2 regions of the Nocardiopsis mwathae genome follow, and region 2 is predicted to be linked to the other one. Evidence: riboswitches for the same ligand, from Rfam matches in the RefSeq annotation. Region 2 holds a riboswitch; the other holds the start of a gene.
The links. A riboswitch is a leader RNA that binds a small molecule or an ion and turns the genes downstream of it on or off. The one in region 2 is predicted to bind S-adenosylmethionine.
Positions count from the first base shown of each region.

Region 1 (9,256 bases), 1.5 Mb from region 2:
CGTGGCCTGCTCCGCGTCGAGGATGAGTTCGTCCCCGCTGAGCTGCGGCGCCGTCATGTCGTCGTACAGGGCCGGGTCGTCGTAGTCCGCGTAGTCCTCGTACCCGCCCTCGACCCCGCCCTCGACCAGCCGGGCCGCCGGGAACTCGGGCAGCTTCCACCCGTTGGCCGCGAGGAAGTCCCGCCACCGGGTGACGGCCTCGTGGTCGGAGTCGACCTCGGCGGCGGCCGACCGCTCGATGTGCGAGAAGTCCAGGTAGCTGCCGACGTCCGTGGGGTCGGGCCGGGAGCCCACCACGGCGGCCGCGTACAGCCAGCGGATCTCCTGGGCGATCAGGAGGATCGAGTAGCCGTCGACGTTGGAGTGGTCGAAGCCGAGGCACACGGTGGTGGAGCCGGCCCGCGAGATCGTGGCGCAGGCGTAGGCCGGCCAGGCCAGCGGGTCGGTCTCCCGGTCGAAGAAGGACTCGAGCCGCTCGGTCAGCTGGGCGGTGTCGGTGTAGTCGCCGACGGGTGTCCCGCACAGTTCGACCTCGCCCTTGGCGAGCGTGACGCGGGTGATGCGGTCCCCGTCGACGCGCAGCCCGCTGCGCAGCGTCTCATGCTGGTCGATCCAGGTGAGAAGGGCGGTGCGGAACGCCTCCGGGTCGAGGCGGCCCGGCAGGTCGAAGACGGTGGCGAGCCAGGACGGCGACGCGCGGCCCCGGCTGACGCCGGCCAGGCGGCCGCGCACGTGGGCTTCCTGAACGTAGGAGGGCGGCCGTTCGTCGGTCCTCCATCGGCTCCCGTCCGGCCCACCCCAGGGCCGCCACTCGGTCAGCGCGCCCGGTTCGACGTCGATATCAGAAATCTCGGTGAACTTCATTTGGCCCCCGGTTGCCATGCAGGAACGATAGCAAAGAAACCCAAAAGAAAAACCAATGGAATGGCATCCACCGAAGGAAGACGTCGCGGTCCGATACCGCACGTCGGCCTACATCGACAACCGTCGACATAGCCGCATGAGGAGGACATCGCCCGAGGTCAGGGGACTTGCGAGACATCAGATCCACGGGAATTCACGCCGCCGCAATACGTCGTTAACGCGACGGATGCTCATTCACGTGGATCAAATAAGACCCACATCGTTGGGGGCACCTTCGGACAGCGATATCCGGAAAAAGACCTTTTTCGGGTGACGCTGCCCGCCCGATGTTAGTAGGAGATAAGTCGGATTTCATCCTTTTCTCAGAGTTGCCCGCGTCACACGCTTGCGAACACGCGAAAGGGCGGCCCCCGCAAGGGGGACCGCCCGATCGTCGCAGGCTGGTGACGCGTACCTGGACGCCAGAACCCGTGGGTCCTTAGAAGTCCATGCCGCCCATGCCGGCGTCCGGAGCGGCCGGGGCGGCCTTCTCCGGCTTCTCGGCGATGACGGCCTCGGTGGTCAGGAACAGACCGGCGATGGAGGCCGCGTTCTGCAGCGCGGAGCGGGTGACCTTGGTCGGGTCGATGACGCCGTCCTTGAACAGGTCGGTGTACTCGCCCGTGGCGGCGTTGAGGCCGACACCGGCGTCGAGGCCCTTGACCTTCTCCGCGACGACGCCGCCGTTGAGGCCGGCGTTGACCGCGATCTGCTTCAGCGGCTCCTCGATGGAGCGGCGGACGATGTCGGCGCCGATGGCCTCGTCGCCGGACAGGTCCAGCTTCTCGAAGGCCGGGACACCCGCCTGCAGCAGCGCGACGCCACCGCCGGGCAGGATGCCCTCCTCGACCGCGGCCTTGGCGTTGCGGACGGCGTCCTCGATGCGGTGCTTGCGCTCCTTGAGCTCCACCTCGGTGGCGGCACCGGCCTTGATGACGGCGACGCCGCCGGCCAGACGCGCGAGGCGCTCCTGCAGCTTCTCGCGGTCGTAGTCGGAGTCGGTGCGCTCGATCTCGTTGCGGATCTCGTTGACACGGCCGGCGATGGCGGTGGCGTCGCCGGCGCCGTCGACGATGGTGGTCTCGTCCTTGGTGACGACGACCTTGCGGGCGCGGCCGAGCATGTCGAGCTCGGTGTTCTCCAGCTTGAGGCCGACCTCCTCGGTGATGACCTGGCCGCCGGTCAGCACGGCGATGTCGCCGAGCTGGGCCTTGCGGCGGTCACCGAAGCCCGGGGCCTTGACGGCGACGGACTTGAAGGTGCCGCGGATCTTGTTGACGACGAGCGTCTGCAGCGCGCCGCCCTCAAGGTCCTCGGCGATGACCATCAGCGGACGGCCGGCCTGCAGGACCTTCTCCACGACGGGGAGGAACTCGTTGTTGTTCGAGATCTTGGAGTTGACGATGAGGATGTAGGGGTCCTCAAGGACCGTCTCCATGCGCTCAAGGTCGGTGGCGAAGTAGGGCGAGATGTAGCCCTTGTCGAAGCGCATGCCCTCGGCGAGTTCGAGCTCCAGACCGAAGGTCTGGCCCTCCTCGACGGTGATGACGCCTTCCTTGCCGACCTTGTCCATCGCCTCGGCGATGACCTCGCCGATCTGGGCGTCGCTGGCGGAGATGGAGGCGGTGGAGGCGATCTGCTCCTTGGTCTCCACGTCCTTGGACAGCTTGGCCAGCTCCTCGCTGATGCGGGAGACGGCGGTCTCGATGCCGCGCTTCAGGCCGACCGGGTTGGCGCCGGCGGCGACGTTGCGCAGACCCTCGCGCACCAGCGCCTGGGCCAGCACGGTGGCGGTGGTGGTGCCGTCACCCGCGACGTCGTCGGTCTTCTTGGCGACCTCCTTGACGAGCTCGGCGCCGATCTTCTCCCACGGGTCTTCGAGCTCGATCTCCTTGGCGATGGAGACACCATCGTTGGTGATGGTCGGGGCGCCCCACTTCTTCTCAAGGACGACGTTGCGGCCCTTGGGGCCGAGCGTCACCTTGACGGCGTCAGCAAGCGTGTTCATGCCACGTTCGAGGCCGCGCCGGGCTTCCTCGTCGAACGCGATCAGTTTGGCTGCCATAGAGTTCTAGTCCTCCCGTGACCGGGCTGATACGCGAGGGAACGAGCCGACGCCCGCGACGGACGACCGCGGCTTCTCCCCGGCAACCCGACTGCCGGAGACCGCGGCCTCATCGTCTCGATCCTGACTTAGCACTCATGATCCCAGAGTGCTAACGCTCCTTTTTTAGCACTCGGGCCGGTTGAGTGCAAACGACTCAGCGAAGTTGTGGAAGCTCGGCTACCCGCAGGTCAATAGGGGTTTCACGGCCCCGACCAGCCCCCGGAGAGGCACGAAAACCGCGCCCGCCGAAGGGGTTGGCAGGCGCGGTTTCCTGGGACGACGCGAAGGAGCTAGCAGCCCCCGGCGACCGCCGGGATGATCGAGATCTGCACCCCATTGGCGGTGGCGGTCGCCAGCCCGTCGGCGAAGCGGACGTCCTCGTCGCCCACGTACACGTTGACGAACCGGCGGATCTTGCCGGAATCGTCGAGGATGCGCGCCTGGATGCCCGGGTAGTTGGCCTCCAGGTCGGCGAGGACGTCGGCGAGAGTGGCGCCCTCGGCACTCACCTCGGCGGCGTCCTTGGTGTAGCTGCGGAGAATGGTCGGCACGCGGACACTGACGCTCATGGCTGCGAAGTACTCCTGACGGGTGCGGGGTGGGTCGTGGGTCGCGGATCGGCGGCTGTGGTCGGCGGGCGGCCGCGGTCGGCCGCGGGTCGGCCGGGTCAGAGCAGCCCGGCGTCCTTGAACGCGTCCAGGGACGGCTTGATGGTCGCGGTGACGCCGGAGTCCACGGCGTTCAACGTCTTGAGTCCGTCGCCGGTGTTCAGCACGACGGTCTCGGCGCCCGGGTCGAGCACGCCCTCGGCGGCCAGCTTGCGCAGCACGCCGGTCGTCACGCCGCCGGCGGTCTCGGCGAAGATGCCCTCGGTGCGGGCCAGCAGCTTGATGGCGTCGACGACCTCGGCGTCGCTCACGTGCGCCACCGCCCCACCGGTGCGAGCGCAGATGTCGAGGACGTAGGGGCCGTCGGCGGGGTTGCCGATCGCCAGCGACTTGGCGATGGTGTCGGGCTTGACCGGCTGGATGACGTCGTGCCCGCGTTCCCAGGCCCGGGCGACCGGGGAGCAGCCGGTGGCCTGCGCGCCGAAGACCTTGTAGGGGCGGTCCTCCACCAGGCCCAGCGCGATGAGCTCGCGGAAGCCCTTGTCGATCTTGGTGAGCTGGGATCCCGAGGCGATCGGGATGACGATCTGCTCCGGCAGCCGCCAGCCCAGCTGTTCGGCGATCTCGTAGGCCAGCGTCTTGGAGCCCTCGGCGTAGTAGGGGCGCAGGTTGACGTTGACGAAGCCCCAGTCCTCACCGGCGCTGTCGCCGATGAGCTCGGAGCAGAAGCGGTTGACGTCGTCGTAGTGGCCGTCGAGGGCCACGACCTTGCCGCCGTAGACGGCGGCCATGACCACCTTGCCCTCCTCCAGCCCGGCCGGGATGAACACGCACGAGTCGAATCCGGCGCGGGCGGCGGCGGCGCCGACCGCCCCGGCCAGGTTGCCGGTGGACGAGCAGGACAGCGTGCGGAAGCCGAACGTGCGCGCGGCCTCGACGGCGATGGCCACCACACGGTCCTTGAAGGAGTGCGTGGGGTTGCCGGAGTCGTCCTTGACGTGCACCGAGCGCAGCCCGAGTTCGGCGGCCAGCCGGTCCGCCCGGACGAGCGGGGTCAGGCCGGGGTTCATGTTGGGTAGCGAGGCGACATCGGCCGGGACGGGCAGCAGGTCGGCGTAGCGCCAGATGTTCTTGGGGCCGCGCTCGATGGACGCGCGTGTGACGGTGCCGAAGTCGTAGGCGATCTCCAGCGGGCCGAAACAGAACTCACACGCGAAGCGCGGGCCGAGGTCGTAGCGTTCCTCGCACTCCCGGCAGGACAGCGCGACGGCGGGGCCGAAGGAGCGGGCGGTGGCGGCGGCTTCGGGTTCGGCGGCGGTAATCGCCATGGCGAGGCGTCTCCCCTCATCTTTCCCGTCGACCGATCTGGCCACGGGCCGGAGTTGGCACCTGCCTCGGCCGCCTCGCGGGTCACAGCGAGAAGTACGCACCGAGATGGTTGCCGGGGCTTCGCAGGGCCGGTCCCTCCACCCCTCTGGATGAGCAATATGAAGTTGTCATGAAGTTGTCGACGGACCCGGTGGGGATCCGTTGGTCACTGTAACCGACGGACATGCGGCGTTTCCATGGGGGGTGACGTGTATTACACGAATCCGCTCACATCGTGAGACGCCGCGTCCACCGCAACTCGCTCGACACCTTCCGACCTGTGGGTTCACCCCATAGCCCGCCCGCCGCTCCCGACACCGGGCCTCGGAGGGAAAGCACCGGCCAGGGACATCCGGGGGGAAACTTCCGGAATTCGGGCAGGGCCGGGAGCGGGTTTGCGCCCCGCCGACACTGGCGAGACCTAGGGACGTCCGCGGGCGGCCGCCCTCGACCACGACCACCCGTTGCATCATGGTCCTGCACCGACGCAAGCTTTCCGATATCTGTACATTCGCACGTTTAGCCGAGTTTCAGTCCGTTTCGTACGATTCGCTCAAGCTCTTCCGTTTACACTGTTCGCGCGAGAGGTGGTTGATCAGGTGGACAAGGCGCAGATCCTCGTCGCTTCCAACAGGGGGCCGGTGTCCTTCTCGGTCAATGCCGACGGATCCCTCGACTACCGGCGCGGAGGCGGAGGCCTGGTCTCCGGCCTGAGTTCCGTCGCGGCCGAGACCGACACCCTGTGGGTGTGCGCCGCGCTCTCCGACGCCGACCGCCGGGCCGCGGCCGGTGCGCCCGACGCCCGACTGGACAAAGGCGGCTTCGACCTCGGCGGCATGCGCGTACGGATGCTGGACATCCCGCCGGACGTCTTCACAAGCGCCTACACCTCGGTGGCCAACTCCACCCTCTGGTTCGTCCAGCACCTGCTCTACGACACCCCGAACAAGCCCGCCTTCGGTGCCGAGTTCCGCGCCCAGTGGGCCGACTACCGCGCCTACAACGCCGCCTTCGCCGAGGCCCTGCTCACCGGCGCGGCCGACAACGCGCGGGTGGCCGTGCAGGACTACCACCTGGCCCTCGTGCCGCGGATCCTCCGCGGGCGCCGCCCCGACCTGCGCATCGCGCACTTCTCGCACACCCCCTGGGCGCCGCCGGAGTACTTCCGCCTGCTGCCCACCGACATCGGCCGCGAGCTGCTGGAGGGCATGCTCGGCGCCGACCACCTCGGCTTCCTCAGCCGACGCTGGGCCGACGCCTTCCTGCGCTGCTGCGAGACCTTCCTGCGCAGCGACGTCGACTGGGCCAAGCGCACCGTCGAGTACGGCGGCCGGGTGATCCACGTCGGTGTGCACCCGCTCGGCGCGGACGCCGACGGCCTGCGCGAACGCGCCGCGGCCCCGGACGTGGCCGACCGGCGCACCGCCCTGCGCGAGCGCGTCGGCGACACCCTGCTGGTCGTCCGCGTCGACCGCACCGAGCTGTCCAAGAACATCGTCCGCGGCCTGGAGGCCTACCGCGAGCTGCTGGCCACCCGTCCGGAGTGGCGGGGCCGGGTCACCCACCTCGCCTTCGCCTACCCCAGCCGCGGGGACGTCCCGGAGTACCGCGAGTACACCGAGGCGGTGCGGCGCGTCGCCAAGGAGATCAACGACGAGTTCGGCACCGCCGAGTGGACCCCGCTGATCCTGGAGGTCAACGACGATTACCCGCGCTCCCTGGCCGCTTACCAGCTCGCCGACGTGCTGCTGGTCAACCCCATCCGCGACGGGATGAACCTGGTCGCCAAGGAGGGGCCGGTGCTGTCCCACGACGGCTGCGCGCTGGTGCTGTCCACCGAGGCCGGCGCCGCCGACGAACTGGGCGCCGACGCCCTGCTGGTCAACCCCTACGACGTCTCCGAGACAGCGGAGGCCCTGCACACCGGCCTGGCCATGTCGGCCGCGGAGCGCCGCTCCCGCTGCGACCGCCTGGTGGAGAGCGCGACCGCCATGCCTCCGCAGCGCTGGTTCGCCGAACAGCTCCGAGCGATCGCCTGACCGGCCGGCGGCGGACCGGTCGTCCTGCGGCCGTGGCCCGGCGGCTGAACCGCCGGGCCACGGCACCCGCACCCGCTCCGCGGGGTCAGGACTTCCGCTCGGCCATGGCGCGGGCGATGATCTCCTCGACTACCTGCGACTTCGCGTCGGCGTAGTCCTGGATGTCGTCCCACGTCCGGTCGCTCAGTTCACGCTTGACCCGCTCGTAGGCCTCGCGCTCGGCGGGATGGGCGCGCAGCCGGTCGCGGAACGCCAGCAACCGGTCGGGCTCGGGCGAGCCGACCGTGAAGACGTGCAGGTTGATGTTGACGTCGGGCCCCTTGAGCACCCGGTGCTCGTGCCAGTCCGGCTCGCGGATGACCAGCACATACCCGGCCTTCTCCAGGTCGGGCACATAGGCGTCCTCATCCGCGGCGTCGGCGAGGAGCATCAGCATGTCGACGCACGGCTTGGCGGCCAGGCCGGGCACCGACGTCGAACCGACGTGCTCCAGGCGCAGCACCCGCTCTCCCAGGACCTCGCGGATCCGCTCCGCCTCGCGCTCGAACAGGAAAGGCCACTTGGGGTCGTAGTCGTCGAGCCGGACGCGGCCGTCGATCAGGTTGCGGGACACGCGGTCGCGGTCGATCACCGGGTCGCCGCGTTCGGGCAGCGGCGGGGAGTCCGGGGAACGGCCGGGAGGGGTCTCATCAGGCGACATGCCGAAAGCCTTCAGGTCCCGCCTCCGCACGTCAAGGCTTCGGCCGGCTTTCGGGACGCACGGCCGCGCGCCCCGCCGCTCAGCGCCTGCGGCGCGACCCCCGGCGCCGACGCCCGGTGCCCGCCGTCTCACCCTCCGTCTCCTTGGCCTGCTGCCGCCGCCACTGCTCGGCCGCCTCCTCGGAGTCGGGGTCGGGCCGGAGATCGTAGGGGTTGACCATCGACCGGCGCAGCATCACCACGCCCACGACCAGCAGGCTCAGCAGCAGCACACCGGTGCCGGCCCACAGCGTCCACGCCGGGACCGGGAATTCGTCGCCGGTCTGCCCGGCCAACTCCTCGTCGAACAGCGGGACGTCCTCGGCCGTCCCCGTCGACGCCGACATCGCGCCGGGCGCGTTCAGCACGCCGCCCGACTCCGCGCCCTTGACCAGCGCCTCGGCGACCTGGTCCGGCAGCAGCTGCGGGTGCTCGGCACGGACCAGCGCGGCCGTGCCCGCGGCGAACGCGGCGGCCGCGTCGTCGCCGCTCATCTCGGTGTAGCCGGTGCCGACGTCCAGCGTCTCGACGTCCCGGCCGGGCGCGATCAGCCCGGCCGCCGAACGCCCGCCGCCGTCCTGGGCCTCGTCCGCAGCGCCCTCCTGTGCGTCGCCGCCCGCCGGGCGCAGCTGCCGGTCGGCCGCGCCGACCGCGAGCACGCCCTCCGACTCCGCCGGGTACCCGCCGTCGGCCGGGACGACGACCAGCGTGCCGGTGCGGACCGCGTGGTCGATGGCCTCGCGCACGCCCGCGTCGGCGGCGGCGCCCCCCATTCCCGCGGGCAGTGCGATGACCTGCGCGCCCTCGTCCACGGAGTAGCGGATCCCCCGCTGCAGCGCCGTGTCGGGGGCGACACCGCCGGCGTCCGCGCCGTCCCGCTGCACGCGCACCGACAGCAGCTGCGCCTCTGGCGCGACACCGAGCATCCCGCCGTCGTGTTCCTGTCCGTGCCCGCGCGCCCCGATGATCCCGGCCCGACCGGTGCCGGAGGCGCCGAAGGGATCGCCGGCCTCCTCGCCGTCCTCGTCCGCGGTGAAGTCGGTGCCGATGGTGACGCTGCCGCGGAAGTCCGGGTGGTCGCCGTCGACGCCGGTGCCCAGCACCGCGACCACGACGCCGCCGCCCGAGGTCTGCTCCCACACCTCCGGTGCACCGACGGCGTCCAGGCCCCACTGCTCGGGGCGCAGGTCGGCGACCGTATCGGCTGCGGCGGGTGCCGCGGCGGTCAGCTGGGCCGCCAGGACGGCCGCGCACGCTCCCAGCGCAACGGGCGTGCCGGTGGTGTTCGGGCGCGTCGGGCGCGTCGGGCGCGTCGGGCGCATGTGTACCGTCCCCCTGATGACATGTCGTGGATCGCGCACGTGGCCTCCGCGGTGCGGACGAGCGGTGGCAATTCTGCCACGTGGAGGCCGCGGGGCGGGGGTGGGCCCGTGACGCCTCGTGCGCGCTCCCGGCCCCTGCGGGTGCCCGTGGGGAGCGGGATCGCCCGCGGC
Region 1 covers NZ_JACHDS010000001.1:4,447,685-4,456,940, forward strand. The annotation lists gene HNR23_RS19395 (condensation domain-containing protein) at 1-882, opposite strand, end outside; gene groL (chaperonin GroEL) at 1,343-2,968, opposite strand; gene HNR23_RS19405 (MoaD/ThiS family protein) at 3,301-3,579, opposite strand; gene thrC (threonine synthase) at 3,678-4,946, opposite strand; SAM riboswitch class I at 4,960-5,103, opposite strand; gene HNR23_RS19415 (trehalose-6-phosphate synthase) at 5,586-7,025, shown strand; gene HNR23_RS19420 (GrpB family protein) at 7,111-7,725, opposite strand; gene HNR23_RS19425 (S8 family peptidase) at 7,805-9,085, opposite strand.
Region 1: linked by a shared signal. The riboswitch ahead of thrC (threonine synthase) and the one ahead of HNR23_RS12700 (aminotransferase class V-fold PLP-dependent enzyme) in region 2 are both predicted to bind S-adenosylmethionine.

Region 2 (9,256 bases):
GATTGTTAGTACTACGCTCATGACTACATAATGCAGTCACATCGACGTCAAAATCCAGTCGTTTCCCTGACTCATTCCTAGCACCCGACGCCGAAGTCCGCCGTCCGCTGTTCGAGCGCGGGCGGATGACCCCACGGGCGACGCCCCGGCGTGCCCGCGCGTCCTCACTACCGGCGGCCGAGGCCGGCCGGGATGCCGGTGCCGCGCCCCGCGACGTCCTCGTCCGGGTAGGGCCACCAGGCGAGGTCGGCGAGGCCGGGGTCGAGCAGGGTGAACGCACCGAAGGCGGACCGGGCGCGTCCGCCGTCACCGGCGCCCGCGGAATCGGGTGGCAGGGCCAGCGCCAGGAACCCGCCGGGACACATGGCGGCGTGGAGGGCGTCGACGAGCCCGGCGGCCGGTGCGCCGCCGTCCTCCGGTGGCGCGGTGTCCACCAGGAAGAACGCGGCGGGCTCGCCGAAGTCGACGAGCCCGCGCAGGTCCAGCAGTGAGATGAGGGAGGCCGGGTCCGGCCGGTGGACCGCGGCCACGGAGACGGCCGCGTCCCCGGCCGCCCCGCACCCCCGTATCGGCACCGTGGATCCGGTTTCGACGTAGACGACCCGGGCGTCCGGCGCGTGCTCGTGCACGGCGCCGCCGATGCCGTCGTCGGCCGGCAGCCGGGAGCCGATGTCGACGAACTGGCGGATCCCCGCGTCGGCCGCGAGGTACCCGGCCGCGCGCCGGAGGAAGCCCCGCTTGGCGCGGGTGACCTCGGGAGGCTCGGCCGAGCCGGGTGCGGTGGGGCGTGCTGCGGCCCCCTGGTCCGCCGCGGACGGCGCATCCCCGTCCGCTCCGCGGCGCAGCCGGTGCTCGTCGATGCGGATCACGCGCGGGGGCGGCACATCGATCGCCGGTGGATCCTCGACGATGTGCAGTGCCCGCCGCTCGTCAGTCACGATCGCGTTCTCCGAACCCTCGGCCGGTGCCTGGGCGCGCGGAGCGGGGGGCGCGGATCGTGTCCTTGGCCCCCGGGTCACCGCCGCCGTGTCGTTAGCGCCCGATGGTATCGCGTGTGAGCTATCTCATTCACCCGACGCACGTCCACACCCTCGGCCCCGTCGTGCCCTTGACGCCGGGGACCCGAGGCATCTCACCGCAGTGCCCGGGGGTCGGGCACCGGTACGACACGGCCGTCGTCCTCGCGGTACTCCCAGCCCGGGCCCTGCGCGGCCAGCCGGGCGACGGCTTCGACCAGCCGGTCGACATGCTCCTCGGTGGTGCCCAGCCCGAGGCTCGCGCGCACCGCCTGGTCGTGCCCTTCGGGCAGCAGGTGGCGGGTGAGCAGGTGGGCGCAGAATAGCCCGTCGCGCACCCCGATCCCGTACTCGGCGGACAGCGCGGCGGCCACCAGGTCGGCGGGCAGCCCGTCGACCACGAAGGACACGATGCCCACGCGCGGGTGGTCGGCGTCCCACAGGGCGAGGTCGCGCACCCCCTCGGTCTCCGCGAGCCCCGCCCGCAGTCGGCCCAGGAGCGCCTGCTCCCGCGCGTGCAGCCGCTCCTGCCCGGCCTCGGTGAGGACGTCGCAGGCCGCGGCGAGCGCCACCGCGCCCAGCACGTTGGGGCTGCCCGCCTCGTGCCGCGCGGGCAGGTCGTTCCACCGCACGTCGTGTTCGGTGACGCTGCCGGTGGCGCCGCCACCCGCCAGGTAGGGGGTGGCGGCCTGCAGCCAGTCGGTGCGCCCGGCGAGAACGCCCGCCCCGAACGGAGCGTAGAGCTTGTGCCCGGAGAAGGCGACGTAGTCGGCACCTGTGGCGGCGAGGCTGAACGCGCGGTGCGGGACGAGCTGGGCGGCGTCGACGACGATGCGCGCACCGGCGGTGTGCGCGACGGCGGTCAGCTCCTCGATCGGCCAGATCTCGCCGGTGACGTTGGAGGCGCCGGTCACGCACAGCAGGCGCGGCCCTTCGGGGGCGGTGCGCAGGGCCTCGCGGGCCGCCGCCACGGCGGCGGACGGGCTGTGCGGCAGCGGCAGGCGGATGACCTGGCCCGCCCTGCTCCCCCGGTGCTGCCAGGGCAGCAGGCTGGCGTGGTGCTCGGCGGAGAAGACGACGACCGTGCAGTCCCGGGGGACCGAGCGGGCGAGCAGGTTCAGGGCGTCGGTGGTGCCGCGGACGAACACCACGGCGTCGTTGTGGCGCGCCCCGACGAATCGGGCCACCGACCGGCGCGCCTGCTCGTAGGCGTCGGTGCTGACCTGCGAGTGGTATCCGGCCCCCCGGTGCACGCTGGCGTAGTAGGGCAGGGCGGCGTCCAGGACCTCGCGCACCGCCGTGAGGCAGGGGGCGCTGGCGGCGTAGTCGAAGTTGGCGTAGGTGGCGCGCTCGCCGGTGACCAGGGGGATGCGGACGTCGGCTCCGACCACACCCACACCGGGTCCGGCGGTGGCGGGGCCGACGGCCGACGCGGCGCGGGCGGCCGGGTCACAGGCGGCGGGGCGGGTGGACGGGGTGGCGGTGACAGCGGTCATCGTGGCTCCTCCTGGGGCCGTCAGGGACCCCGGGGAGCATGGCGGCGCATACGGCGCCGCCGTGGTCCGAACCCGGTGGGGTCCGCGCTTGCCTGACACGTGTACGGAATGCGGTCGTGTCTCGACCTGGTCCTCACCCGGGGCACCCCACCGCGGAAGGAGGGTTGCCGGCCAGCAAGCCGGGGCTTGACGCTGGCGCTCATGACCTGCCAGGCACTATAGCGCACTCGCACAGCGCCCGTACCGGCCCCTCCCTCTCTTGCCGGATCCGCCGATCCGGCGGCCGCAACCGCCCCCGGCGTCCGATGCCCGACCCGGTCGGCGGCGAGCGTTGACAACGCGGCACACTCATCGGAGATACTGAGGGCGACTGCCCTCCCGCTGTGGACGTCGGGTCCGCCCTGCCGTCCTGCCAGGCGAGAGACTCCAGCACAACCGGGGTTTCCGCCTGCCCACCGGAGGGATTTCCACCGTGCACGAACGCGATCGGCTGCAGCGCCTCCTCGACGATCCCGAGGTCGTCCTCGTCTCCGGCTACGCCCGTCTCCCCGACTCGGTGGCGAGCCACTCCCAGTACGAACGGCTCGGCGTCGTGCTCGCCGTGCACCTGGCCGACGGCCGGATCGTCGCCGCCGACACCACTCTCCTCACCGATCTGGCCAAGGAGTTCTTCCGCGTGCTGGTCGAGGGGTTGTCGGTCCGCGACGACATCGCCGAGATCGTCGAACGCGTTCAGACCCGCTACGCCGGGCAGTCCGGGGCCGCCCTGACCACGGCCCTGCGCCGCTGCCTGGAGACCTACCACCAGCTCCGCGAGTCCCGAGCGGCCGCGCGGTAGCGGCTCGGTGGGATGCGCGACACGCACTCGACACGGACACGACACGGAAGGGACGCCGCCGACAGTGGACACACCGACTCCGGCCAGCGACCGCCCGGCCCGGCCACTGGCGGGCGTGCGGGTGGCCGACCTGTCCCGGGTCCTGGCCGGGCCCTACGCCACGATGCTCCTGGCCGACCTCGGCGCCGAGGTCGTCAAGGTCGAACACCCCGAGCTCGGGGACGACACCCGCTCCTGGGGCCCGCCGTGGGCGGGGGGCGAGTCCGCCTACTATCTCTCGGTCAACCGGGGCAAGCGGAGTCTCGCCGTCGACCTGAAGGACGAGGAGGGGTTGACGGCCGTCCGCGAGCTGTGCGCCCGCGCCGACGTGGTGATCCAGAACTTCCGCCCCGGCGTGATCGAGCGCCTGGGCCTGGACCACGCCGCGGTCTCCGCCCGCAACCCCGCCGTCGTGTACTGCTCCATCACCGGTTTCGGCCCCGAGCACGCGCCCGAGGGGCGTCCCGGCTTCGACATCATCGTGCAGGCGGAGAGCGGCCTGATGGCGGCCACCGGTGAACCCGGCGGGGCGCCCTGCAAGGTCGGGGTCGCCATGACCGACGTGCTCACCGGGCTGAACGCGGCGGTGGCGATCCTCGGCGCCCTGCTGCGCGCCCGCACCACCGGCGTCGGCGAGCACATCACCGCTTCGCTCGTCAACTCGGCGCTCTCCAGCCTGGTCAACCTCACCCAGCAGGCGCTGGTGACCGGTGAGGACCCGCCGCGCCTGGGCAACGCCCACTCCACGATCGTGCCCTACCAGGCGTTCCCGACCGCGGACGCCGACATCGTCATCGCCGCCGGGAACGACGCGCTGTACCGCAGGCTGTGCGCCGCGCTGGACCGCGCCGACCTGGCCGAGGACCCCCGCTACGCCACCAACCCCCAGCGTGTGGCGCACCGCGCGGAGCTGGTCGCCGAGATCGGCGCGACGCTGCGCGCCCGCCCCTCGGAAGAGTGGGTGAAGCTCCTGCTGGCCGCCGGGGTGCCCGTCGGCAAGGTACGCGGCGTCCTGGACGCGATCCGCAGCGCCGAGGCGGCCGGGGACGACGTGCTGCTGGGCGTCGACCACCCGGTGGCCGGACCGATGGAGCAGATCCGGGCCGGCTTCCGGCTGGAGTCGACCCCGGCGGGCACCGGAGCCGGCGGCCCGCTCCTGCCTCCGCCGCTGCTCGGCCAGCATTCGGTCGAGGTGCTGCGCGAGCTGGCGGTACCCGAGGACCGCATCGGCGCCCTGCTCGAACGCGGCGCCGTGCATCAGTCAACCGCTTCCGGCACCGGGATCGGAACGATCGGAAAGGACGTCCCCCGATGAGCGAACGGCACAGGGCCGCACCGCCCGACCCGCATGACTTCCTGGCCGTGGACGGATCGCTGTCCGGCGAGGAGCGCGACATCCGCGACACCGTGCGCGACTTCGCCGACCGTGAGCTGCGGCCGCACGTGGCCGACTGGTTCGATGCCGGGACCATCCCCGACCCGCGTTCGCTGGCCAAGGCGTTCGGCGACCTCGGCGTGTTCGGGATGCACCTGGAGGGCTACGGCTGCGCGGGGGTGAGCGCCGTGGAGTACGGGCTGGCCTGCCGTGAACTGGAGGCGGTCGACTCGGGGCTGCGCAGCTTCGTGTCGGTGCAGGGGTCGCTGGCGATGACCGCGATCCACAAGTTCGGGTCCGAGGAGCAGAAGGAGCACTGGCTGCCGCGCATGGCGGCCGGCGAGGCGATCGGCTGCTTCGGGCTGACCGAGCCCGATTCCGGCAGCGACCCGGGCTCGATGCGGACGCGCGCCCGCCGCGACGGCGCGGACTGGGTGCTCGACGGCACCAAGATGTGGATCACCAACGGGTCGATCGCCGACGTGGCGGTCGTGTGGGCGGTGACCGACGACGGAATCCGCGGCTTCGCGGTGCCCACCGACGCCCCCGGGTTCACCGCCAACGTCGTCCACAAGAAGCTCTCACTGCGCGCCTCGATCACCTCGGAGCTGGTCCTGGACGGGGTGCGCCTGCCGGGCGACGCCGTGCTCCCCGGCTCGACAGGGCTCGGGTCCCCGCTGTCCTGCCTCAACGAGGCGCGGTACGGGATCGTGTGGGGGGCCGCCGGAGCGGCGCGCGCCTGCTACGCGGCCGCACTGGAGTACGCGACGACCCGTGAGCAGTTCGGCCGGCCCATCGGCGGCTTCCAGCTCACCCAGCGCAAGCTCGCCGACATGCTCGTCGACGTCAACCAGGCAGGGCTCACCGCGCTGCAGATCGGGCGGCTCAAGGACCGCGGCGAATGCCACCGCGACCACGTGAGCTTCGGCAAGTTCGCCTGCGTGGCGGCGGCCCAGCGGGTGGCGGCCACGGCACGCTCGATCCACGGCGCCAACGGCATCACGCTGGAATACCCGGTGCTGCGGCACCTGCTGAACCTGGAGACGGTCGCGACCTACGAGGGCACCGAGGAGATCCACGCGCTCAGCCTCGGCCAGGCCGTGACCGGCCTCTCCGCGTTTCGCTGACGGCCGGGGGCTCGCTCCACTCGGCGTACCCAGCACAATAGTGGGGAGCCGAATTAGGGAGATGTCGATGGGGAACGACACGAGTCACTTCCGGATGACGAAGTTGCGGCGCACCGCCAACGCCGTCATCGGGGGCTTCATCAAGTACGGGGCCAGCCCGTCGGACATGCAGCTGCTCACCACACGCGGCCGCAAGTCCGGCTTCCTGCGGACGACACCGGTGAGCCTGGTGGAGAACGAGCAGGGCCGGTTCCTCGTCGCTCCGTACGGGGAAGTCGACTGGGTCCTCAACATCCGCAAGGACGGGTACGCCACCCTGCGCCACGGCGGCTGGATCGAGCTGATCAGCGTCGTCGAGGTCGACCCCGAGCGCGCGGCCCCGGTCCTGCGGGAGTACCTGCAGCACCCGCGCGTCGCCATCGTCGGCCCCTACTTCAAGGCGGCCCCCGACTCCCCCCTCGAATGGTTCGCCGACGAGGCGCACACCCACCCCGTCTTCGAGATCGTCCGCAGCACCACGGTCCGCATCTGAGACCGCCCGGAAGGGCACATGGCGAAGGCGCGGTGGGGCGTCCCCGCGCTCGCGGGGACGCCCCTCGTCCGCCCGCGGACGGCGGATGCCCTGCCTCGGCACCGCATCCGCCGCCTACATCCAAAGCATCACGCGATCTCGGCTGCGTGCAGGACGACCGCGGCCGGCCCACCCCGCCACCCTGGAACGGCCATCGGCGCCGCCGTGCGCCCACCGGTCGACCGCGGGGAGAGAGTCGGATCATGGTACAGAGCCGGACACAAAGCGCTGAGTCGCCACCGTCCGGGTCCAGTGCACGGCTGCCGCTCCTGGACGTGCTGCGTGGCGTGGCCATCATCGGCACGCTCGGCACCAACGTGTGGATCTTCGCCTCGCTAGGGGCCGAGGCCTCCCTGCTCAGCGGGGGCGGCGAATTCGGCACGATCGACGAGGCCCTGGCGGATCCGTCCGCGGAGTCGGTGGTCACCGGAGTGTTCCGCTGGTTCGCCAACGGCAAGTTCCTGACCATGCTGACGGTGCTGTTCGGTGTCGGACTGGCCATCCAGTTCCGTTCGGCGGCCAAGCGCGGCGCGCGGTGGCCGGGACCCTACATGTGGCGGGCGCTGTTCCTGTTCTTCGAGGGCCTGGTCCACTTCACCCTGGTCTTCGCCTACGACGTACTGATGGGATACGCGGTCACGGCCATCGTCGTGGCCTGGCTGCTGACCCGTTCGGAACGCGCGCGGAGCATCGCCATGTGGTCGGGCGCGGTGCTGAACGTGGCGTTCATGTCGCTGCTGACCGCCGGTCTGGTCTATGTGACCCGCGCCTTCGACGGCCCCGACGCCGCGGCGGCCGACCCCCCGCGGCCCGACCCGGAGGCCGTCCGCCTCTTCGCCGAAGGCGGCTACCTGGAACAGGTGGCCTGGCGGCTGGACAACTTCTTCGGCGTGCTGCGCGCGGAGCCGGTCATCGCGTTCCCGCTCATGGTGTTCCTGTTCCTGCTGGGCATCCGGCTGTTCCGCGCCGGCGCGTTCGGCGACGACGCGACCGGGCGGCGCATCCGCCTGCGGCTCATGGCCTGGGGCCTGGGCGCCGGTATCCCGCTGCACGCCGCCACCGCCCTGATCGGCCCCGAGTTCTTCCTGGTCGACCGCTACGTGGCCGCCCCCATCGTCGGCATCGGGCTGCTCGGCCTGGTCGGTTGGATCATGGACCGCGTCCGCACCACGGGGCCGCTGGTCACCGGGGTGTCCGCCCTCGGCCGGGCGGCCCTCAGCGGCTATGTCCTGCAGAACGTGATGGCCATGCTGGCCTGCTACGGCATCGGCCTCGGCTTGGCCGCGCGGCTCTCCGGAACCGGGCCGTGGTGGGTGATCGGCCTGTGGGCGGCGATCTCCCTCACCCTGATGGCCGGCGCCACCCTATGGCTCCGCCGCTTCGACCACGGCCCCTTCGAGACCTTGCAGAAGTGGACCCTGTCCGAAATCCCCGACCGGCGTAGCGAAGCCTCACGCTGATCCGGCCCGGTAGTGAGACCAGCCGGGCCCGGCTTCCGCTGCGGAAGCCGGGCCGGTGCGTCTCAGGCAACCGTGTCGAAAGATCGCGACCGCGGCGGATCAATGGAAGAGGTCCTCGGCCTTACTGACCTTCGCCGCCCGCCGCACCCATCGACTGAGCACCTCAAGGTCGGTGCAATCCCGAATCCGCTTCTGCTGTTCGGCGTTCACCTTCAGACCCCGGGCTTCGAGGAAGGTGATGATGTCCTCCGCCTTACCCTCCGCCTTACCCTCCGCCTTACCTTCAGCGATGTGCTTGCGGGCGAAGTCCGTCTGCCACTCGTAGGTTCCGGTCGCCATCAGGTCCTCCCAGGTCTTCCGCGCCGCCGAGCTGAACCTGCACATACGGCACTCTCGGAAGACCGCAGCCGCAGTGAGTCAGTCGAAGAGGTCCTCGGCCTTACTGACCTTCGCCGCCCGCCGCACCCATCGACTGAGCACCTCAAGGTCGGTGCAATCCCGAATCCGCTTCTGCTGTTCGGCGTTCACCTTCAGACCCCGGGCTTCGAGGAAGGTGATGATGTCCTCCGCCTTACCCTCCGCCTTGCCTTCAGCGATGTGCTTGCGGGCGAAGTCCGTCTGCCACTCGTAGGTTCCGGTCGCCATCAGGTCCTCCCAGGTCTTCCGCGCCGCCGAGCTGAACCTGCACATACGGCACTCTCGGAAGACCGCAGCCGCAGTGAGTCAGTCGAAGAGGTCCTCGGCCTTACTGACCTTCGCCGCCCGCTGCACCCATCGACTGAGCACCTCAAGGTCGGTGCAATCCCGAATCCGCTTCTGCTGTTCGGCGTTCACCTTCAGACCCCGGGCTTCGAGGAAGGTGATGATGTCCTCCGCCTTACCCTCCGCCTTGCCTTCAGCGATGTGCTTGCGGGCGAAGTCCGTCTGCCACTCGTAGGTTCCGGTCGCCATCAGGTCCTCCCAGGTCTTCCGCGCCGCCGAGCTGAGCTTGGACGCGATGAAGTCATTGTAGATAAGCGTTCGGTCTTCGGGCACTGCGTCCAGTGCGTACTGTGTGGCTTTGAGGACCGACTCGTTGTCGCCATGCGCCGCTGCCGACAGCACCGACAGTTCCGGGGATGAGCGGGCTTGTACCGGGTCCTCCACCACCGGGATATCCGACGGCCCGAGTACCCACGGGCGCAGGACCATGCCGTCAGGGTCGCCTTCGATCACCAGCGGGGTACGTGCCCACTCGGCTGTCTTCTCGTCTGGGCACACCACCAGGAGGCGGACAGGGCGCTTTAGCCGGGCGCGCAGGGCACAGACGTACACCGGCCACGTATAGGGCTTGT
Region 2 covers NZ_JACHDS010000001.1:2,936,164-2,945,419, forward strand. The annotation lists gene HNR23_RS12690 (FitA-like ribbon-helix-helix domain-containing protein) at 1-21, opposite strand, end outside; gene HNR23_RS12695 (SAM-dependent methyltransferase) at 168-938, opposite strand; gene HNR23_RS12700 (aminotransferase class V-fold PLP-dependent enzyme) at 1,133-2,512, opposite strand; SAM riboswitch class IV at 2,592-2,719, opposite strand; gene HNR23_RS12705 (DUF3870 domain-containing protein) at 2,985-3,350, shown strand; gene HNR23_RS12710 (CoA transferase) at 3,415-4,704, shown strand; gene HNR23_RS12715 (acyl-CoA dehydrogenase family protein) at 4,701-5,891, shown strand; gene HNR23_RS12720 (nitroreductase/quinone reductase family protein) at 5,959-6,423, shown strand; gene HNR23_RS12725 (DUF418 domain-containing protein) at 6,666-7,922, shown strand; gene HNR23_RS12730 (hypothetical protein) at 8,022-8,261, opposite strand; gene HNR23_RS12735 (hypothetical protein) at 8,340-8,567, opposite strand; gene HNR23_RS12740 (hypothetical protein) at 8,646-9,256, opposite strand, start outside.